Regions from separate parts of the Aliivibrio thorii genome, predicted to be linked through region 3. Evidence: predicted binding sites of a transcription regulator. Region 3 holds the regulator's gene; each other region holds the start of a gene.

Region 1 (7,148 bases), 430 kb from region 3:
AATGGTGGTTCACACTGTGATGCCATGCACTTTGCTGAAGAATTAACGGGCCGTTATCGTGAAAACCGCCCAGGTTACCCTGGTATTGCTATTTCTGATCCTAGCCATTTATCGTGTGTAAGTAATGATTTTGGTTATGACCATGTTTTTTCTCGTTACACTCAAGCCGTTGGCTCAAAAGGCGATGTATTATTTGGTTTATCGACGTCAGGTAATTCAGGAAATATTTTAAAAGCGATTGAAGCAGCAAAAGAAAAAGGGATGAAAACTATCGCTCTAACAGGTAAAGATGGTGGAAAAATGGCTGGCCTTGCTGATGTAGAGATCCGAGTCCCTCATTTTGGTTATGCTGATCGTATTCAAGAAATCCACATTAAAATCATCCATATTGTTATTCAATTAATTGAAAAAGAAATGGAAAAATAATTCATTATACTGATCAATCTTGATAACTCTGTGAATTAAGGTTGGTCAGGTTGCGAATAAAGGAGTAACGCAAGAATGTGTGAATTACTCGGAATGAGTGCCAATGTACCAACCGATATTTGCTTTAGTTTTAAAGGGTTAGTTCAGCGTGGTGGTAATACTGGCCCGCATCGTGATGGCTGGGGGATTACTTTTTATGAAGGGAAAGGATTTCGCACATTTAAAGACCCTAAGCCAAGCTGTCATTCAAAAATAGCTGAGTTAGTGCAAGATTATCCAATAAAAAGTAAAGCAGTAATAAGTCATATTCGCCAAGCAAATCGTGGGGATGTTAATCTCGAGAATACACACCCATTTACGCGAGAGTTGTGGGGGAGGTATTGGACATTTGCTCATAATGGTCAATTAACGGGATTTAATGAGTTATCAACAGGACGCTTTAGGCCTGTTGGGGAAACTGACAGTGAACGTGCTTTTTGTTGGTTATTGAATCAATTAGAAGATAAATATCCTGAGCCACCTCAAGATATGATGCTGATGTTTGAGTTTGTGTCTGAGTGTTGTGATCATCTTCGAAGCTTAGGTGTGTTCAATATGCTCTTGAGTGATGGTGAGTACATTATGACTTACTGTTCGAACAATTTACATTGGATCACTCGACGTGCGCCATTTGGTCAAGCTTCATTAATTGATGAGGATGTGACTATTGATTTCCACAAAGAAACAACACTTGATGATGTAGTTTCAGTGATTGTTACACGACCATTAACGGACAATGAAGAATGGCATAAAATGAAAGTCGGTGAGTATGGCTTGTTTCATTTTGGTGAGTTAATTGCGGGTAATCATGAAACCGTTCCAGACATGGCACCACCGCCATCTGAATGCCCAGTTAACGCATAAACGAACTTTACGAAATAAAATGCCCATTGAAAGATAATATCAATGGGCATTTTTATTATTCAGTTTCTAATCCTGACTGACCTAATATATGGCCATCTAGTAAGGCTTTACCATTTTTCATTATCAATCTTTCTTCAACTAACCAATTAGCTACCATTGGGTAGATTACATGCTCTTGCGCCTGTACGCGTGATGCCACATCTTCAGTATTATCATCTGCAAAAATAGGCACTTTAGCTTGAAGTATGACTGGACCACCATCTAATTCAGGAGTGACAAAATGAACGCTCGTCCCATGTTCTTTATCGCCGGCATCAATAGCTCGTTGATGAGTATGTAATCCAGTGTATTTTGGTAGAAGAGAAGGGTGGATATTCAGCATTTTACCTTGATAGCGAAGAACAAAGTCTTCACTTAATATACGCATAAAGCCAGCAAGAATGATGACATCTGGTTTATGAAGATCGATCAGTGTTGCTAAAGCTTCATCATACTGTTCACGATTAGCATAATCAGCTGCACTTAAACAATGAGCGTTAATCCCTGAATTTAGTGCTCGCTGTAATCCATAAGCATCACTTTTATTTGAAATGACGGCAGCTATACGTGCGTTAGGGATTTTGTTACCACAAGCATCAATAAAAGCTTGTAGGTTACTGCCACTGCCTGAAACTAATACAACAATCTTCTTCATCATAATCGTCTTATTCTTTAAGTAATGAGAACTATTCGAACATAAATAATAGATATAAAAAAGGTGATCGAATAAGTGATCACCTTTCTATTTATGCTTTATGAGCTAGCTCAAAGTTTATATACCCGATTAACGGATCTCTACTTGTTCTTCGCCTTGCTCTGCAGCCGCTACTTCACCAATTACCCAAGCGTTTTCGCCTTCAGCATTCAGTAGAGAAACAGCTTGTTCTGCTTGATTTTTTGGAAGCGCAATAACAAGGCCTACACCACAGTTAAAGGTACGGTACATTTCATATGTATCAACGTTGCCTTTTTCTTGTAACCAGTTAAAGATAGCAGGCCATTCCCAACTCTTACCATTAACAACCGCTTTTGTACCTTCAGGAAGCACGCGTGGGATATTTTCCCAGAAACCGCCACCAGTAATATGAGAGATTGCATGAATATCATGCTCAGCAATCATTTTAAGTGCTGATTTAATGTAGATTTTTGTTGGTTCGATAAGATGGTCTGCAACCGTTTTACCGTTTAATTTTTCGGTAAGGTCTGCGTTTGATACTTCAAGAATTTTACGGATTAATGAGTAACCATTAGAGTGTGGACCACTTGAACCTACTGCGATTAATGCATCACCTGCCGCTACTTTTGTGCCATCGATGATGTCTTCTTTTTCGACAACCCCAACACAGAAACCAGCAACATCGTAATCTTCACCTTCATACATACCAGGCATTTCAGCAGTTTCGCCACCGATTAGTGCACAACCAGCTTGAATACAGCCTTCACCGATACCTGTAACTACTTCAGCAGCAACATCAATATCAAGTTTGCCAGTTGCATAATAATCAAGGAAGAACAGAGGTTCTCCACCTTGAACAATAAGGTCATTTACGCACATAGCAACCAAGTCGATACCAATCGTATCGTGCTTATTTAGATCGAGTGCTAAACGTAACTTAGTACCAACACCGTCAGTACCTGAAACTAAAACAGGTTGTTTGTATTTAGTAGGAAGTTCACATAACGCACCAAAACCACCAATGCCACCCATTACTTCTGGGCGACGAGTACGTTTTACTACGCCTTTAATTCGATCAACAAGTGCATTACCAGCATCAATGTCTACACCAGCATCTTTGTAGCTAAGAGAAGTTTTGTTGTCGCTCACGGAGGTGTCCTCGCCATAGGTTGGATTTCAAAAATCCGCGCCATTCTAACAGCACAATGTAAAAAGGGAAACGTTTGCGTAAGGGTTTTTGCATAATTTTTGTAATAAAAAATAATAAATTCGGTAAACAATTTCTTAGGCAGTAATTTATTTTACGATAACGCCATTTTTCAATGAAAAAATATGTATAATTAGAAGGTTTGATTAATGTATCTGGAGTCAGAAATGAAAGTTGTTGAAGTAAAACATCCGCTAATAAAACATAAAATTGGTTTAATGCGTGAAGGCGATATCAGTACTAAACGTTTTCGTGAATTAGCAACAGAAGTAGGTAGCCTACTTACTTATGAAGCAACATCAGATTTTGAAACAGAAAAAGTAACTATAAACGGCTGGAATGGCCCAGTTGAAGTTGACCAAATTAAAGGTAAAAAAGTAACAGTAGTGCCAATCCTACGTGCAGGTCTTGGTATGATGGATGGTGTTCTTGAGCATATTCCAAGTGCACGTATCAGTGTTGTTGGTGTTTATCGTGATGAAGAAACACTAGAGCCAGTACCATACTTTAATAAGTTAGCGTCTAACATTGATGAGCGTATTGCTCTTGTTGTTGACCCAATGCTTGCTACTGGTGGTTCAATGATCGCAACTCTAGACCTTCTAAAAGAAAATGGTTGTAAGCACTTTAAAGTACTTGTACTTGTTGCTGCTCCTGAAGGTATTGAAGCACTAGAAAAAGCACACCCAGACGTAGAGCTTTATACTGCAGCTATTGATGAGAAGCTAAATGACAAGGGTTACATCGTACCTGGTCTTGGCGATGCTGGTGATAAGATCTTTGGTACTAAATAATTTTAGTTACTTAAGTTAAGAATTAAAAAAGGCTTGATGTATTAATCATCAAGCCTTTTCTTACCTAGAACTATTTGTCTTCTTCCATTTGAGCATTATCAACAACATGGCTTTCGCCTAAGTCATTAGGAAGAATTAAATTAAGTGCAATAGCGACAATCCCACAAAGACTTACGCCCTGTAAGTTAAAGTCACCAATACCTACAGCCATACCGCCAATACCAAAGACTAAAGTTACGCCAACGATTGTTAGGTTACGTGCTTTATGTAAATCAACTTGATTTTTAATCAGTGTATTTAGACCTACCGTAGCGATAGAACCAAACAGTAAGATCATGATGCCCCCCATAACTGGAACAGGGATGGTTTGTAGCATAGCGCCTAATTTACCAACGAGAGCAAGAACAATGGCGCATACAGCAGCCCATGTCATGATCACTGGGTTAAATGCTTTGGTTAGCATTACTGCGCCTGTTACTTCACTGTAAGTTGTGTTCGGTGGCGCGCCGATAAGAGAAGCGGCCATTGTTGCAATACCGTCACCTGTGATAGTGCGGTGCAATCCTGGTTTTTTAAGGTAATCTTTTCCTGTCACGTTTGAAATTGCAAGCATGTCACCTACGTGTTCAACGGCAGGTGCGATTGCAACTGGGATCATAAATAGAATCGCATTAATGTTGAACTCAGGGAAAGTGAAGTTAGGTAGGGCAAACCAAGCGGCTTGATGAACTGGGGTAAAATCAACAACACCAAAAATAAGGCTAAGAGAGTAGCCAACTACGATGCCTGATAAAATTGGAAGAAGCTTGAAGAATCCTTTTGAAAAAACACTAACGCCAATAGTTGTAAATAATGAAGCTGCAGCTATCCAAAAGGCGAGTTGTCCATCAACTAATTGATAAGCACCATCACCAGTCTTTCCTAACGCCATATTCACAGCTGTAGGAGCTAAGCCTAAACCAATTACCATAATTACTGGGCCAACAACCACAGGAGGTAATAATTTATGAATAAACGCGACACCTCTAACTTTAATTACCGCGCCTAATGCAACATACACTAGCCCTGCGACCATTAGTCCGCCCATGGTAGCTGGAATACCCCATGTTTGAGTTCCGTAGATAATTGGAGCGATAAAAGCGAAAGAAGAAGCGAGGAAGATAGGAACAGAGCGACGAGTAACTAATTGAAAGAGAAGAGTACCAATACCAGCACCAAAAAGAGCCACGTTAGGGTCTAAGCCAGTAAGAAGAGGAACTAGGACAAGGGCACCAAATGCAACAAACAGCATTTGAAAACCTTGGAATAAATTGTATAGCATTTCCATTTCCAGTAATGAATTTGAGGGATTCTATCATTATTTGAGCAATAAATATCTTGATTTCACTCGTGAAAAAATAAAACTTTTTCCGAAAGTATTACTCTAATAGCTTGAAAGTTAGATCTGAGTCAATTCGAATCCTTGCTGAATAATAGGATAGCCCTTATTATCGGCGGTAAATTATAAAAGTAATTATAGGTTGTTTGATGTTACGTATCTTGTGTTTATTAATGTGTATGATTGCTAGTCCTGTTTTTGCGCAGCAGCAAACGGATCTTTATCATACCGAAGTGCAATTAACTGATGCAGAGAAAGCAGAAAGTTTAGCTAAAGAAGAAGGCTTGGTGAATGTATTGATCAAAGTTTCTGGTCAACAGGAAATTGCTGAAAACGAAGTGATAAAAAAGGCGTTAACACGAAGTGATCGCTACGTAACTCAAATGAGCTTTGTTGAACATGATGACGCCCCTCGTGGTATGAAACTAGGTTACAACTCAAGTATGGTTCTAAACTTGTTAATGCAAGCAGAACAGAGTATTTGGGAGACTCCGCGTAAACCCGTATTAGTTTGGGTCGTCAATGAATATAATTATCAGAGAAGCGTCATTTGGGAACAATCAAACAATTCATTAATCACTCGTATTAAGAATGCTGCAAATGAACGTGGTTTACCGGTTATGTTTCCTGTAGGAGATTTTGATGATGTAACATCTATCGAAATTCCAGATTTGTGGGGTAACTTTAAAAAGCCAATTGCAGATGCGAGTGAGCGTTATAATCCTCAAGCTATTTTAGTGGTTAAAGTTAGTGGTAATAGTTCAAGTTGGACGTTGTTTGATACGACTCCTCAATACCTTACGACGACATCGAAAAAACCAATTGAAGGCAAATCATCAGGTGCTGTTCAATTAGCTGATATGGTTAACGAGGTCAGTGATTATTTTGCTCAAACTTATACGAAAAATTTAGGTGCTGTTGCTAGTGATTCTGAAGTTGTATCGATTAAAGGGATTCATACAACAAGATCTTTCTTCACTTTAGAGAAGTTATTAAAGCAGATGAACTCAGTTGCTAGTGTTCAAGTTGATACAATTCAAGGTGATAAAGTTACCTATACATTAAGCCTATTAGGTGACTATCAACAATTTAATGATGAATTATTAAGTAAAAATACTCGTATATCATTGGTGCCTGAAGAACCTATCGTTAATGAGGACATCAGTTCTGAATTAACCACTGAAGTAACGAAAGATACAGCTGAACCTGAACTTAAAGAAGAGGCGCCTATCGTAGAAGAGAGTGCTTTGGTCGATGAGTTAGAAGTGAAAAAACTAGTGATTCATCAGTATCAATTAAGCGCAAATTAATCGATTTCAGTTAAATAAAAAGGTGACTATAGAGTTAATGCCAGTCAGTTAAGCGAACATCAATAAAAACAAGGGCTTCAGACGAATTTATTACAATCATTCTGGAGCCCTTGTTGTATCTATCTTTCACTCTCTTAACGGGTACTTTGCCATATCTATTAGACATTGAATAAATAGTGCATAATTACTCAATAAAGTGACTAACTGATCGGCATTAACTATAGAGTCACCTTTTTTATGTTTAATTATTCACCTTCAGTGAATTTTGCTTTTTCTATTTTTTCAACTTCAGATAAACGTTTCAGTTTTAATCCGAGCTCTTTACCTCGAAGGCGAGCGTAATAAATATTACCTACAAACGCACCTGTAGTAAGAATTACCTCAATCAGTGCAAAGTATCGTTCGCCTTCATCAA
Region 2 (7,148 bases), on a different replicon from region 3:
TGTGGCATGACGTCTTTACGGATCTTGTCTTTGGGTATTGTTGATTTGATCTGCTATGCCGTGACAGGAGAGAAGTATCAACAGATCCCACCTAATGCTGATTTTATTGAACAACCGGGGGAACTTCTTTCTTCTGTTTCTCATCATTTAGTGATAAAAACGGATGAGCGTAATACGTGTCGAAGAACCAATGATGACGGAATATGCGTTGAAGATGATTACGTTTTTAGTGTTAGTGAGCAGTCAAATCAAAACGTGGATGATGTCGTTCATGCGAATCCAATAACGGTGAAAGCAGGTCATGTTGAGATTGTTGGAAATGGGAATTCTGTTCCGACGGATTTGATTGATATCTTAAAAGAACAACAATTGCTGATTGATAATGGAACGGTTGGCCAGCTAGAGCAAGCACGTTTAATTGAGCAACTTTATTCTCAAGACGATAGCTCTAATTTATCTATATTGAAATAAGCAGGGTGGCATAAATACCACCCTGAAATCAGTTTAGCGTCCGTAGGTTTTCATAATATAGGCTTCAAACTCGTCACACATTTTTGTGTTTGATTCTGTATTACTTGCTAATGTTTTTGGACCATCAATAATAGAGATTGTTGCGTTTAGCGGTGCCACTTCGGCTTGAGTTCTAGAATCTAACTCTGCCATTTTTTCTTGCTCAGATTTCCACGCTTCTTCAACAGATAAGTTACACTTATCAGCTAAATATTTAGCGTTAAAGCCTTCACCAGTAAGGGCTATGATTGAATCATTATGGCTAACGCTGTTACCGGCATTCCAATAGTGTTTTGCCAGTAATGGACCAATCTCAGGATTATCAGTTAAGTAACCAAATTCCTCAGTGAAATAGGCGCGAGTTTGATACACCGCCATGTGCGCCAGCAAGTAACCATGATAAGCACATGAGGCTTCATCAGACACTAAGTGAGGGATAGCCATTAATGGACGTGGGCTGCATGCTAACCCAAGAATTTTCTTTTCTGTAGTACGAGCTAATGCTGTGATGTTTTCTGGCGTAAGTTCTTCATCAGTTAATTGATAAAGCGCTCGTTCAAAATACGGTACCACTAAAATACTGCGTTCTTGATATGCACGGAAAGGTTGTTTGCTGTCGATCATTGCTTTGATGATCGAATCAGGTACAGCGTTGCCATTTTTATCAAGCGCATACTGTTTTAACCAATCTGCATCTTCTAGCAAGCTATCGCAGAACATGGATTGCGTTTCTGCATAGGCCATTGAGGTAGGTGCAAATTCTTGTGAAAAGCAGGGTGCATTCATCTTCACGTTAGAGAAATGAGCCGCATGGCCACCTTCGTGGAATAAGGTGTTCATACCGTCATAACCACTGCCAACTTGGTCTGGTTTTGCGTTGCTAGTAAAGTTAACTTTAGCAGCAACCCATTGATCTTGATTATAAAAAGAAGGAATAGGGCCATGACAAAAACCGTTAGGGTATTTGCCTTTACGATCCAATAAATCAAGCGTTAATTCTGCGCCTGAGAACTCAATATTTAAACGGCCAAACGATTCAACCCAACGACGTAATGATTTTGAGAACGGTACGTAAGGGTCTAGCTCTCGCATCACATCGCCTGCAAACGAGAAGACAAAGTTATGCGCGAGTAAGGCTTCATTGCCTTTATCCGCTGCAAGTTGATCTAAGCTACGTTGGTGACAATCACGAGTACGAATTTCAAAATCATCTAAAATAGTAAATAGTTGATTTGTCGTCATTTTTTCTTTTTTTGTTACCGAGTAATCAAAGAAAGTATCAAACCCTTGAGAGCGAGCAAATTTATTGCGAAGTTTAATTAATTCAATAAAGCCGTTTTGTAATAGCCATTGCTCTAAGCCAAGAAAGGCTTGATGAGCTGATTGACGTGTTGCGGCATTAGCGCTAGTGCGAACAATAGAAGCGAGTACAGGAAGAGAGCCTTCAACCGTTTCTCCTTCTTCGTTTACATACGTCATAGTGTGGTTTTGTTTTTTCTCAAATAGACCCGCTTCAAATTTTATTAGCTCTGCTTTTTGTTGTTGAGCTTGTTTTGATTCAATAGCGTGAGATTCAAATGTTGCTAACCAGCCTTTTAAACCAATTAAGGTTTGTGTTTTTTCTTCATTATCAGTGATTGATTCAGCCAGTGTAATTTGTTTTTTAATTGCGGAGATTTGCTCTGCATTACTTAAAAAGTTCGTCCATGCAGTTTCTGCTTGGGTAGAGCCTTGGTGATTATCGCTTAAACCCATATAGGTATCCCAAAAGAAGTTTTCTTTGGTGCGATGAATCGATAAATAACGTTGGTTTAAGTCATTAAGATATGTAGTGGCAGTCATTTTCGTCCCTTTAAATACAGACTAGCGAAAAACAGATTATGCCATAGATGACAAATGAATGATGAAGTAAGTGCTAAAAGCTCATTTTATGAAAAATATCAGGTTTTAATTAGTGCTTTGTTTTAATTCTAATACGGTGACGATAACGATTGCTTATTTATATTTCTCTCAATTTGTGCAAAAATGTGCGCAGAAAATTAACCGCACTTTTATGTTACTTATTTAAGGAATGTTCCATGTCTCAGGGCAATGCGCAAAATACGGCACCACAATCCAATATGGATAGAAAACTAGATGGCTTCTTTAAAATTTCTGAGCGTGGTAGCACCGTTAAAACAGAAATGATTGCTGGTCTTACTACGTTTTTAGCGATGGTTTATTCGGTTATTGTTGTTCCAAGCATGTTAGGTGCCGCAGGATTTGATACGGGAGCTGTCTTTGTCGCTACCTGTTTAGTGGCAGCGTTTGGTTCACTATTAATGGGGTTATGGGTAAATCTTCCAATGGCAATTGGTTGTGCTATTTCATTAACTGCATTTACCGCGTTTAGCTTGGTATTGGGGCAAGGTGTAAGTATTCCTGTTGCGCTTGGTGCGGTATTTATCATGGGCGTTTTGTTTACCCTTATTACGGTAACAGGCGTTCGTCAGTGGATTCTGAATAACCTACCGTCAGGCATTGCACATGGTACTGGTATCGGTATTGGTTTATTCCTTTTATTGATCGCCGCGGATGGCACAGGCCTAATTGTTAAAAATGCACACGCTGGTCTCCCTATCATGCTAGGTGATATTAAGTCATTTTCTGTAATCATGTCGGTATTAGGTCTTGCTGCTATCTTTGGTTTAGAGAAAAAACGTGTTCCTGGTGGCATTTTATTAGTGATCGTCGCTATCTCTATTATTGGCTTAATCTTTGACCCAAGCGTAACTTACAATGGCTTCTTTGCTCTGCCAAGTTTAGAGACCGCTGATGGTAGCTCGCTGATTGGTTCTATGGATATCATGGGTGCATTAACGCCTGCAATTCTTCCTGTGGTTGTTGCGCTGGTTATGACGGCAGTATTTGATGCAACAGGTACAATTCGTGCCCTTTCTGGTCAAGCCAACTTACTTGATAAAAACGGGCAAATCATCGATGGCGGTAAGGCATTAACGGCTGACTCTGCAAGCTCAATGGTTGCAGGTCTTGTTGGTGGCGCTCCTGCGGCGGTTTACATCGAATCAGCAGCAGGTACAGCAGCCGGTGGTAAAACAGGATTAACAGCAACGGTTGTTGGGGTGTTGTTCCTTGTAATGATTTTCTTATCACCAGTAAGTTATTTAGTTCCTAGTTACGCAACGGCTCCTGCATTAATGTACGTTGGTTTATTAATGTTAAGTAACGTTTCTAAATTAGACTTTGAAGATTCAGTTGATGCGCTTTCAGGCCTGGTTTGTGCGGTATTCATTATCTTATCTGCAAATATTGTAACCGGTATTATGATCGGTTTTACCACGTTAGTTGTTGGTCGTATTTTTGCTGGTGAGTTTAAGAAATTAAACGTGGGTATTGTTTCGATTACTATTGCTTTGATTGTATTTTATGTCGGTGGTTGGGCTATCTAGTTCTGAATAATATTACCTTGTAAATTGATAAGCCAGTGATCATCTCACTGGCTTTTTTAATGTAAAAAACAAGACAGTTTGCAAGTTACGGATTAAGCTAAAGTATCAGTAGTAGAAACATAAGAAGTCAATTATGTCAGATTTAACATCAATTATTCTTGCCGGTTCAACAGGATTAATAGGGCATCATTTATTGAATTCGGTCTTAAAAAATGAAGAGATTCAACACGTTTATAGTCTCACTCGCAGGCCTCTTGATGATATATGCTCGAAGCTCATTCAGGTGATTAACCCTGAATTAAGCATTGATAAAGAGCAAGTCAAAGATAATGTGCCTAAGGTCGGTTTTATTACGTTAGGCACTACCATCAAAAAGGCAGGAAGTAAGAGTGCATTAAAGGCGATTGATGTGTCGCTGGTGGTGAGTGTTGCACAATCAATGCATGATATTGGTGTTGAGCGGATTTATGTGGTGTCTTGTATTGGCGCATCAAGTTCTGCATTCTCCCATTATTTAAAATGCAAAGGAGAGATGGAAGATAAGGTGGCAGATATTGGTTTTAAGCAAGTGACCTTTATGCAGCCTGGGCCTTTATCCGGAAGTAGAACTGAACCGAGAACCGATGAGGCATTTTTACAGGGGGTTATGAAAGTAATGAATCCATTAATGAAAGGATTTTTATTAAATTATAAACCGATTCATGGTGAACTTGTTGCACAGTGTATGCTTGAACTAGCGTTAAAGAATAATCACGATAATGGGATTGTTAGATATACCTCAAGAGAAATGTTTGCATTAGTAGAGCAGTAGCTAATAAAAGAAAGGTTTGTAGTAAATAAAGGAATGGAGAGCAATCAGTGCAGCAATTTGATTATAATTTATTAAATACTTTAGAAGTCTTACTTGAAGAGGAAAGTGTAACCTCTGCCGCTTTGCGATTGCATTTAAGCCAGTCAGCCGTTAGTAAGCAATTGGCCAAATTACGAGAGGTATTTGATGATCCTTTGTTTGAGCGAACGCCTTATGGATTACGAGCAACGCCACGAGCAAAACAATTAGCGCCAGAATTAAGGCAAGTACTTCAACATTTAGAGTTATTTACTCGCCCTAGCTCTTTTGAACCAAGTGAAAGTCAGAGAACCTTTGATATTCATATGGTAGAGCCTGCTTATTCACTGACATACCCTCATTTTATGCCAGAGATTTTAAAGCAAGCCCCCCAAGTGAATGTGCATGCAAAAACATGGCGTAGAGAGAGTTTAGAGCAATTATTGCGTTGTGAAATCGATATGGCGATCAGTTGTTGGGAGTGGGATGCTCGATCTAAATGGCATATGGAAAATATACCTAAAGAATTAAACTATGTTGAGTTAGTTCGAGATCATTCGGTTTGTTTAGTGCGTGAAGACCATCCTTTGTTTGATGAGGAGTGGGGACTAGAAACCTTCTTAAAATACCGTCACCTACAAGTGGTTTTTGGAGGGATTGAGCAATGGCTTTTGGACGATATCTTGAACTTACAGCACTTAAAAAGAGATATTGCGGTGAACTTGACGGATTTTCATTCCGCGATGGAGTTATGCGAGCACAGTGATTTGATTTTATGTGCACCTTCAAAATACGTAGATAACATGCTCAAAGGATCACCATTAAGAAAACTACCAGCTCCTATCTCAATGGAAGCGGGGTGCTATGTTTTAATGTGGCATAAACATTTTGACTTTGATCATTCTCATCGTTGGTTTAGAGAGTTGATTATCGAGCGAGTAAAAGCGGAATATAAATAAAAAAGGAGGTACATTGACTGTACCTCCTAATGGTAATGAAATTAATAGCTATTAGATAAATCGTACACACGTAGGGAATTCATCAGTGTTTCTAAATCATTTCCTAAGTAATCAACCGTAACTGGATATTCAGGCAAAAGAGTAAAACTTGAATCACTGAATCGGCCTTTTCCATCGTGCTCTAGGTGCACAAAGAAAGCAGGATAATCAGAGCGCAGAGTAATGCGATTCCCTTCTTGTATTATTTCAATATTAGCTTTTTTAATCGTTAATTGTTTGATCGTTGGTGTAGCAAACCAAGTATTTTGGACCTTTTCTCCATTAACTGTTATCTCTGTAAAGAAGAAACTGTTATTTGCGCTTACTTGGAATTTCTCTTTTGTTAGTGACCAAATAACATCATTACCATCTTCTTCAATAGAATAATTAATCGTCCATTGGCCAAGCACTTCGCCATTAAAGTCCATCCAATAAACGACACCATCGATATGGTTTTCAAATCGAGAATCGTTGACGACTCGGATCTTAACTTCGCTGTCTGTTTCCTCAAAAGGGATGTAGGTTGGTGCAAAAAAACGTTTCGCATGGTAATGAAGTTGCTTCCAGCGACCACTGTATTCAATGCTCGACCATGAACTGACGGGCCAATTATCATTCAATTGCCAATACAGCATGCCACGACAAATAGGGCTAATAGCGCGCCAATATTCACACCCTGTTTTAATCGCCATAGCTTGTTGAACTTGGCTCAAATATAACATCTGTTCAAAGTTAGATGGGAAACGGAAATAGCGAGTAAACATTTCTGTGATGATACTGTTTCCACGTCCATTCTTTTGGTGTGCTTCAAATGTAGGAGAAGTAACATTCCAATCATGTTCTGGAACAAAACGCTTCACTTCCGCGAAAGAAGGCCATGATTGAAAACCAAACTCTGAGCAAAAACGCGGTTTAATATCTAAGTACGTACTGAATGACTTGCCCGAATGCCACACATCCCAGAAGTGCATATCACCACGATTATCGTTGTGCCATGCGTCACCAAAATCCATGTCTCCATTACAAGGAGAGCTTGTCCAAAAACGACGACTTGGGTCTTCTTCTGCAATCCATTTTGCAATATTTCGGTTTAAACGGTCGTAATTAACTGTATATGTAGTTTTGTTATTTTTGGATTCATCATACCAACCAATAGCCCCAATCACTTCGTTGTCGCCACACCAAAGAACAATAGACGGGTGGTCTTTTAGTCGGTTTATTTGTTGGCGAATTTCGGGTTCAACTTCGTTTAAGAAAGCCTCTGTCGACGGATAGAGTGAGCATGCAAACATCATGTCTTGCCATACCATCAGGCCGAGTTCATCACACATCTCATAGAAGATATCTGACTCGTATTGACCA
Region 3 (7,148 bases):
ATTTTCTACTTCCAAAACAGATTGTTCAAATTGACCATTTTTAACCGCTTTTAGCAATTTAACTTCTGCAGCCATATTTTTAAGGTGATCAAGTTGGAATCGAGTTTTAGCAATCGCATCAACAATTAATGCTTGATCACGATTATTTGCTTGAACCGCTTTTTTCGTTTTGTCTAATTCTGCTTTAGTTTGGCCATAACTAATTGGTGCAATGGCTTTAAAACCTTTATTCGTTAACCCAGAAAATTCTTTCTCTAATGGTGTAACGTATATTTTTAGTGTGGTTTTGATTTCAGTTACTTTAGCTTTGGTTAAAAAAGACGCTTGGTTGGTTTGCGCTTCTGCAATACCATCTTCAATTACAGATACGAATAGTGCTTTGTATTGAGAATTTAAACTTGAAAACTCTTGTGGATAATACGCATTAACATCAATTGAATTCATGTATGCCATTTGTGCAATTGCATCAGACAACACAACATCTGCTGTTTCTTTATAATTTTTAAGTTTTTTTAGTTCATTATCCGCAGCAGAAACCAACTCCATATATTTCGCTGAATAGCTTCCAGAAGAGAACATTGAATATTCTTCATTCATCAGACTTGGTTCTTTTTCTATTTCAGAATAGGCCTCTTTCGCTTCGCTCCAATCTTCCATCATTGCAGTGTAAGACGTCGCAGAATAAATCTTAAAATCTGCTATAGAATCGAAGGTTACCTTATCTAATAAATACTGCTTTTGAAGTGCATCGAAAGTTGATATTGAAGATACTGCTGAATTCGTTTCTGTCGCCGTAGCTACAGATGCATTATCTGTACTTTGACAACCTGAGATACCAGCTAACGCAGAGGCAACCATTGCCATTTTAAGAAATTGTTTCATTTACAACCTATAATAATTTTATTTTTGAATAGACAAGTGCGAGCACTCCTACTTATTATTTTATTATAAAAAACAATTAAAATCACAATTTCTTATGAATGAGTCACAGTTTATATTGACAGCTATATAAATAAAAAACCACTCAAATATGAGTAATGCCGATCAGTTAAGAAATTTTCCAGATCATTTGACTGATCGTTAAAAACCTTCAAAATCCGATATTGGGTAACCAATATCGGATTTTTTATGCAACTAACTAAAGCTCTAACACTGGCTAATGATTTCGTCCCTGATTCTGATTCTCTCGGAAAACTCAGTGATATATTACCTCCTGAATTTATTAATCAATGTTTAGAAGAGGCTGGGATAGCTACGATCCGTAAGCGCCGATTACCATTAGATATGATGATTTGGGTTGTGTTAGGCATGGCTTTCTATCGAGATGAGTCAGTCTGGGACATTACCAGTAATATGCAGCTTATGCTGCCAGGAAAGCGGCCACTAGTGGCTCCGAGTGCAGTAGTTCAAGCGAGACAAAGACTTGGAAGCGAAGCAGTAAGACATATTTTCACATCAACAGCTGAAATCTGGAATACCGAAGCAAACCATCCAACATGGAACGGTTTACAATTATTAGGTGTTGATGGCGTAGTTTGGCGAGCGCCTGACACAAAAGAAAACCTTCAAGTATTTGAACCTAAAAGTAATCAGCATGGCGAAACCTGCTACCCTCAAATCAGAATGGTATGCCAAATGGAACTCACTAGCCATTTATTGATCAATAGTGCTTTTGATAGCACAAAAGTCAGTGAAATGGTTTTAGCTGAACAACTTATCTCATCCACTCCAGATAACTCTATAACTTTGTTTGATAAAGGATTTTATTCCCTTGGCTTACTTCATAAATGGTCTACAACAGGATCGGAACGTCATTGGTTGCTTCCTGTGAAGAAAGGAACAATATATGAGGAAGTACGAACTTTAGGTCGACAAGATAAATTAGTGCGTTTAAAAACATCGCCACAAGCTAGAAAGAAGTTCCTTGATCTGCCGGAATATATTGAAGCTCGGTTAGTGAGTAAAAAAGTGAAAGGAAAAGAGACTCAAATTTTAACTTCAATGGTTGATCCAATGCGTTTTCCATCGTCTGAAATGGTAGAGCTGTACAGTGAGCGTTGGGAGATAGAAGTCGGTTATAGAGAAATGAAACAGACGCTTCTAAATAGTGAGCATCACCTTCGAAGTAAAAAGCCTGAGATGATTAGACAAGAATTATGGGGGATATTACTTGGTTATAACTTACTTAGATATCAAATGGTTAAGATGTCACATACGGTGAAGGGGCTTCACGCAAACCAATTAAGTTTCACATCATGCTCGCTGGCAATCATAAATATGTTGTACACAATGTCACTAAATAGTGCAGGTAATATCCCGAAGACTATCGCCTCTTTACAGGCAAATACCGCTCACTACATTTTACCGCCAAAGAGAGAAGATAGGCGCTATCCAAGGAGAGTTCGAGCTAAAGCCGTGAAGTACCCTTGCTGGAAAAAGAAAAAAGCCAGTCAGCTTAACTGACTGGCATTACTCAAATATGAGTGGTTCAATTTAAATCTTTTAACGATAATTAATAACTATCAATCACCAGCGAACATGTAACCTTCACCGTGTACGGTAACAAAGATCTGTGGGTTTTTAGGGTCCACTTCCATTTTTGCGCGCATTCTTCGAATCAATACATCAATCGTTCTATCATTTGGTGCATCTACACGGTGGCTAATCATATTTAAAATACGTTCACGCGAAAGAACCGTATTTGGGTACGAAGATAACGCCACCAACAGTTCATATTCAGCTTTAGTTAATTTAACTGGTTCGCCATTATTTGATAATGCACGGCGCTGAATATCAAATGTCCATTCACCAAAACGAACTACATTTGACTCATCCAATTCAACTGGCTCATTAACTAAAGACATACGCCAAAACAAGTTCTTAACTCGAACCAATAATTCACGTAGCTCTACAGGTTTAGTGACATAGTCATCTGCACCCATTTCTAAACCGACAATTCGGTCAATACTATCTGTTCGTCCTGTAACGAGAATAATACCAATATTAGATTGACTGCGCAGTTCGCGAGCCAATAATAAACCATCCTCTCCTGGTAGGTTTATATCAAGCATAATTAAATCAACTTTTTGTTCAGCCAAAATAGTTCGCATTTCTGCCCCTGTTTCAGCCTCGCTCACTTGATATCCCTCGGCTTCAAAGTAGCCTACAAGCTTAGAGCGAGTTACCACTTCGTCTTCAACAACTAAAATGTGATAGCTCATAATATTCTCTTTTAATGGTTATTTGGATAGTTCTTATCTTATTCTATTCATATTTTGTAATAATGCCAATTCTCAATTGATATTTCTGTATTTTAATTGATTCAAAACAATTATTAATAAAAATCGAAATTTAATCTTTACACATATCTTTATACACCCTGTTAATGATAGGTGCTATTCCTTTTCATACTTATCCAGTACAATTCTTAAATAAATTTCTTGGAGCAAAGAGACATGAACGAATTAACTGCATTTAACGAACAACGCGCTGAAATTTACTGGTGGTTGTCGAACTTATTAGCGAATGAACTAACAGAAGAACAATTAGAACAATATAACAGTTTTGAAGTTCGTACTTTCCTGTCTGATTTAGGGAAGACGCCAGAATTAGCGTCATCGGTAAATGAATTGGTTGAAAAGTTAAATAAACTTCAAGCTCGCGACGATGCACAGCTTGAATTATCAGCTGATTTTTGCCAAGCATTTTTAGGTTCTGACAAAAACAGTGCTCTACCTTATGCATCAATCTATTTAGATAAATCAGGCCTTCTTAATGCAAAACCTGCTCAAGATATGCGTGAATTACTAGAAAAGTACAAGATTGCTCAAAAAGCAGAATTCAATGAACCCGCAGACCATATAGCTATTGAACTAGATTTCCTTGGGAATTTAATCCTAATGACAAATCAGCAAACTTCTGAAGAAGACTTTGAAGCTTATATGAGTGCGCAACTTTCTTTTATTAATAAACAGCTATTATCTTGGACTCCAAAATTTAACCATATTTGTAAGGAGAGAGATGAATTCGGCTTTTATGCTGCAGTAACGACTTTCCTTGTAACCTTTCTACAACTTGATGTTACTTTCCTTACAGGTGAGTAATTTATAGTTTATATATTGGTACAATATTTTTACAGGTGTGTGATATAAATCAAATCATTAACAAAATTAATTAAATCACTAATTGTTTGCACTATGCTTTACCTATAAAATGTGAGCGCAAACGATAAAATTTGATCATTAAATGAAAACCGCATTTTTGGCGGTTTTTTTCATTTATAACCAGGGCCTATTTATCTTCCATCATATCTACATAATGTAATATCAATTTTGTTGGAACATAAATAGCCCCTTATTTTACCCATTAAGGCTTTTATATGGCTACTATTAAAGATGTTGCAAAACTTGCAGCTGTTTCTACTACCACTGTCTCTCATGTAATTAATAAAACTCGTTTTGTTGCCGAAGCAACTCAAAAACGTGTATGGGAAGCGGTTGAAGAACTAAACTACGCACCTAGTGCCGTTGCTCGCAGTTTAAAATGCAATACAACACGTACGATTGGTATGTTAGTAACACAATCTTTCAACCCATTTTTTGCAGAGGTTATGCATGGTGTTGAGAATTACTGTTACAAACAAGGTTACACTTTATTTATGTGTAATACTGAAGGCGATTTAGATAAGCAAAAACATTATCTTCGCATGCTTTCAGAAAAACGTGTTGATGGCCTATTAGTCATGTGTTCAGACCTTAATGAACAACTATTAGCGCTGCTTGAAAAAAACACTGAGCTACCAATGGTTATTATGGATTGGGGCCCAGATAGCCCACGTACAGATAAAATCATTGATAATTCAGAAAAAGGCGGTTACTTAGCAACAAAACATTTAATTGAAAACGGCCATGAAAAAATCGCTTGTATTACAGGTCAGTTAGATAAATTAACGTGTAAAGAGCGTGTTCGTGGGTTCGAACGAGCTTTAGCTGAATCAAACTTAAGCGCTAACCCTGACTGGATTTTGGAAGGCGACTTCGAGTGTGCTTCAGCATCAAAAGCTGTAGATAAAGTACTAGCAATGACAGAGCGTCCAACAGCACTATTTTGCTTTAACGATATTATGGCACTGGCGGCAATAAGTAAAATTCAACAAGCGGGCTTAAAAGTACCTGAAGACATCTCAGTTATTGGTTACGACAATATTGAATTATCGGCGTATTTCTCTCCACCCCTGACAACTATTCACCAACCTAAACGTCGTGTTGGTAAAACAGCGGTAGAGATTTTATTAGAGCGCATTAAAGATAAGCACCATGAGCGTCGCATTTTTGAAATGCAGCCTGAAGTTGTCTCTCGTAGCAGCGTATCAAATAGAATCAAATAGCGCTTATTTACTTATTAAAATACGAGTTGGTTCAATTTACACTTAAAATTTGAACCGACTTAACAAAAATAAATGATCATTTTTTGAAGCAACATCACACTACGCTCAATTGTGCAACAACTCTTACTATAAATTGCTATATTATCAGCAAAGTCACGAACAGGGCAAACTGTACGAAAGTACAGGACGCAAAGCTTCCGGCCTACGTATTTATATATAAGGTAGCGGGGTTGCCGACAGTAAGTATTCTCTCAAGTATTGTTAATTTTTACTTTAAAATAACAATACCTTACTTTGAACTTGCTACCATTTCCTCGGGCTCAGTTGTTTAGTGACATAGACTTACTAACCGAGAATTATTGCAATGGATAAACCAGTACTAAAAGAATCACTTCATTTACTTTCATCTTTAGGTAAGATCACTTCACGCTCAATGTTTGGTGGTTTTGGCATTTTTATTGATGGCACTATGTTCGCTCTTGTTGTTCAAGATAAACTTCATTTAAGAGCTAGTGATGAGACTATCAATTTATTTAAAGAGCAAGGGTTTGAACCATACGTTTATAAAAAGCGTGGTTTTCCTGTTGTAACTAAATACTTTGCAATTTCAGCTGAATGTTGGGAAGAGCCAGACTCAATCTTAATTCAAGCTGTCATAGCTTTAGATGTCGCTAAAAAAGATAAAAAGAAACAGCAAACAGCCGGACCTTCTCGTATCAAAGATTTACCAAATCTAAGATTAGCGACAGAAAGAATGCTTAAAAAAGCAGGCATTAATACTGTTGAAGAGTTGCGCACCACTGGAGCTGTTAATGCTTATAAAGCAATTCAACAGACACATTCAAACAGTGTGAGTGATGAATTACTTTGGTCGCTTGAAGGAGCGATTAAAGGAACTCATTGGTCTGTTGTTTCAGCAGAAACACGAAGTGAATTAAGAAAGCAATTATAAACTAAGTGTTAATCTATACGTCTTAATCTTATGCTCTATCAAAGAGATTAAGGCGTTAACCCTCCCTAAACCAAGCTCCCCCCCCTTAAAACTAAATAAAGCGACAAGCCTTCACACTTTAACTCTCCTTTGTAACAATATCTGTTACTTTATATAACTATCAGTTATGCTACGTCTTCATATATAGAACATAAAACTGTTAAATGGCGTGCGTTTTATAAGGCGGTGTTAATGAGTAAAAATACAATCAGCAAAAAGTGGCTTTATTTACCTATAATATCAATGGTATTTACAATATCTATTGGCTTATTTGTGTTTAATTCAACACTCTCAAATTGGCTTGAGCACAAAGTTGAAGGTAGTCTATCTGAAGAAGCCTCTCGTATTATAAAAGACATCAATGACGACCAAGTTTCCTTTTCTGATTTAAAAGCATTGGATGTATACATAAAAACAAAACTAGTTATTGCCAAAGAAGACCATATTACTCTGATAAAATCAGACGGCACGCCAATTGCTGATAGTGATATTTCTTTAAACGCCGTCTTACAGCTTGAAAACCATTTAAACCGAGAAGAAGTGAATAACGCTAAAGATATTGGCTATGGCACTGCTACCCGCTTCAGTACTTCTCGCTTTAAAAACTTACTCTACTCTGCACAATCATTTGAATACCAAGGTCAAACATATATTCTTAGAACGGCAACGCCACTAACTCGTATCGATGCCATGGTAGAAGAATTGATGAACATCCTAATTATTTTAATGGGGATTAACATTGTACTTGTCATTGGCTCATCTCTACTCAGT

The links. Region 3 encodes PurR, which represses purine synthesis genes. Its sites were predicted from a motif close to TNANGNAAACGTTTNCNTNA; they were not measured.
Region 1: AC2IP4_RS03080 (uracil-xanthine permease family protein) is a predicted target of PurR. The motif match lies at 5,440-5,459, and genes of this name have one in related genera.
Region 2: AC2IP4_RS15955 (NCS2 family permease) is a predicted target of PurR. The motif match lies at 2,490-2,509, and genes of this name have one in related genera.

Annotation. Positions count from the first base shown of each region.
Region 1 covers NZ_CM170654.1:694,099-701,246, forward strand. The annotation lists gene lpcA (D-sedoheptulose 7-phosphate isomerase) at 1-426, shown strand, start outside; gene AC2IP4_RS03060 (class II glutamine amidotransferase) at 502-1,329, shown strand; gene purN (phosphoribosylglycinamide formyltransferase) at 1,385-2,023, opposite strand; gene purM (phosphoribosylformylglycinamidine cyclo-ligase) at 2,153-3,193, opposite strand; gene upp (uracil phosphoribosyltransferase) at 3,419-4,045, shown strand; gene AC2IP4_RS03080 (uracil-xanthine permease family protein) at 4,116-5,366, opposite strand; gene AC2IP4_RS03085 (DUF2066 domain-containing protein) at 5,573-6,733, shown strand; gene AC2IP4_RS03090 (DUF2069 domain-containing protein) at 6,979-7,148, opposite strand, start outside.
Region 2 covers NZ_CM170655.1:382,554-389,701, reverse strand. The annotation lists gene AC2IP4_RS15965 (esterase/lipase family protein) at 1-471, shown strand, start outside; gene AC2IP4_RS15960 (M3 family metallopeptidase) at 505-2,352, opposite strand; gene AC2IP4_RS15955 (NCS2 family permease) at 2,589-3,959, shown strand; gene AC2IP4_RS15950 (Rossmann-fold NAD(P)-binding domain-containing protein) at 4,093-4,770, shown strand; gene AC2IP4_RS15945 (LysR substrate-binding domain-containing protein) at 4,818-5,747, shown strand; gene AC2IP4_RS15940 (beta-mannosidase) at 5,789-7,148, opposite strand, start outside.
Region 3 covers NZ_CM170654.1:1,125,960-1,133,107, reverse strand. The annotation lists gene AC2IP4_RS05180 (hypothetical protein) at 1-882, opposite strand, end outside; gene AC2IP4_RS05175 (IS4 family transposase) at 1,129-2,463, shown strand; gene torR (two-component system response regulator TorR) at 2,523-3,221, opposite strand; gene torD (molecular chaperone TorD) at 3,456-4,103, shown strand; gene purR (HTH-type transcriptional repressor PurR) at 4,379-5,386, shown strand; cyclic di-GMP riboswitch class I at 5,540-5,624, shown strand; gene AC2IP4_RS05155 (TfoX/Sxy family DNA transformation protein) at 5,751-6,338, shown strand; gene AC2IP4_RS05150 (sensor domain-containing diguanylate cyclase) at 6,570-7,148, shown strand, end outside.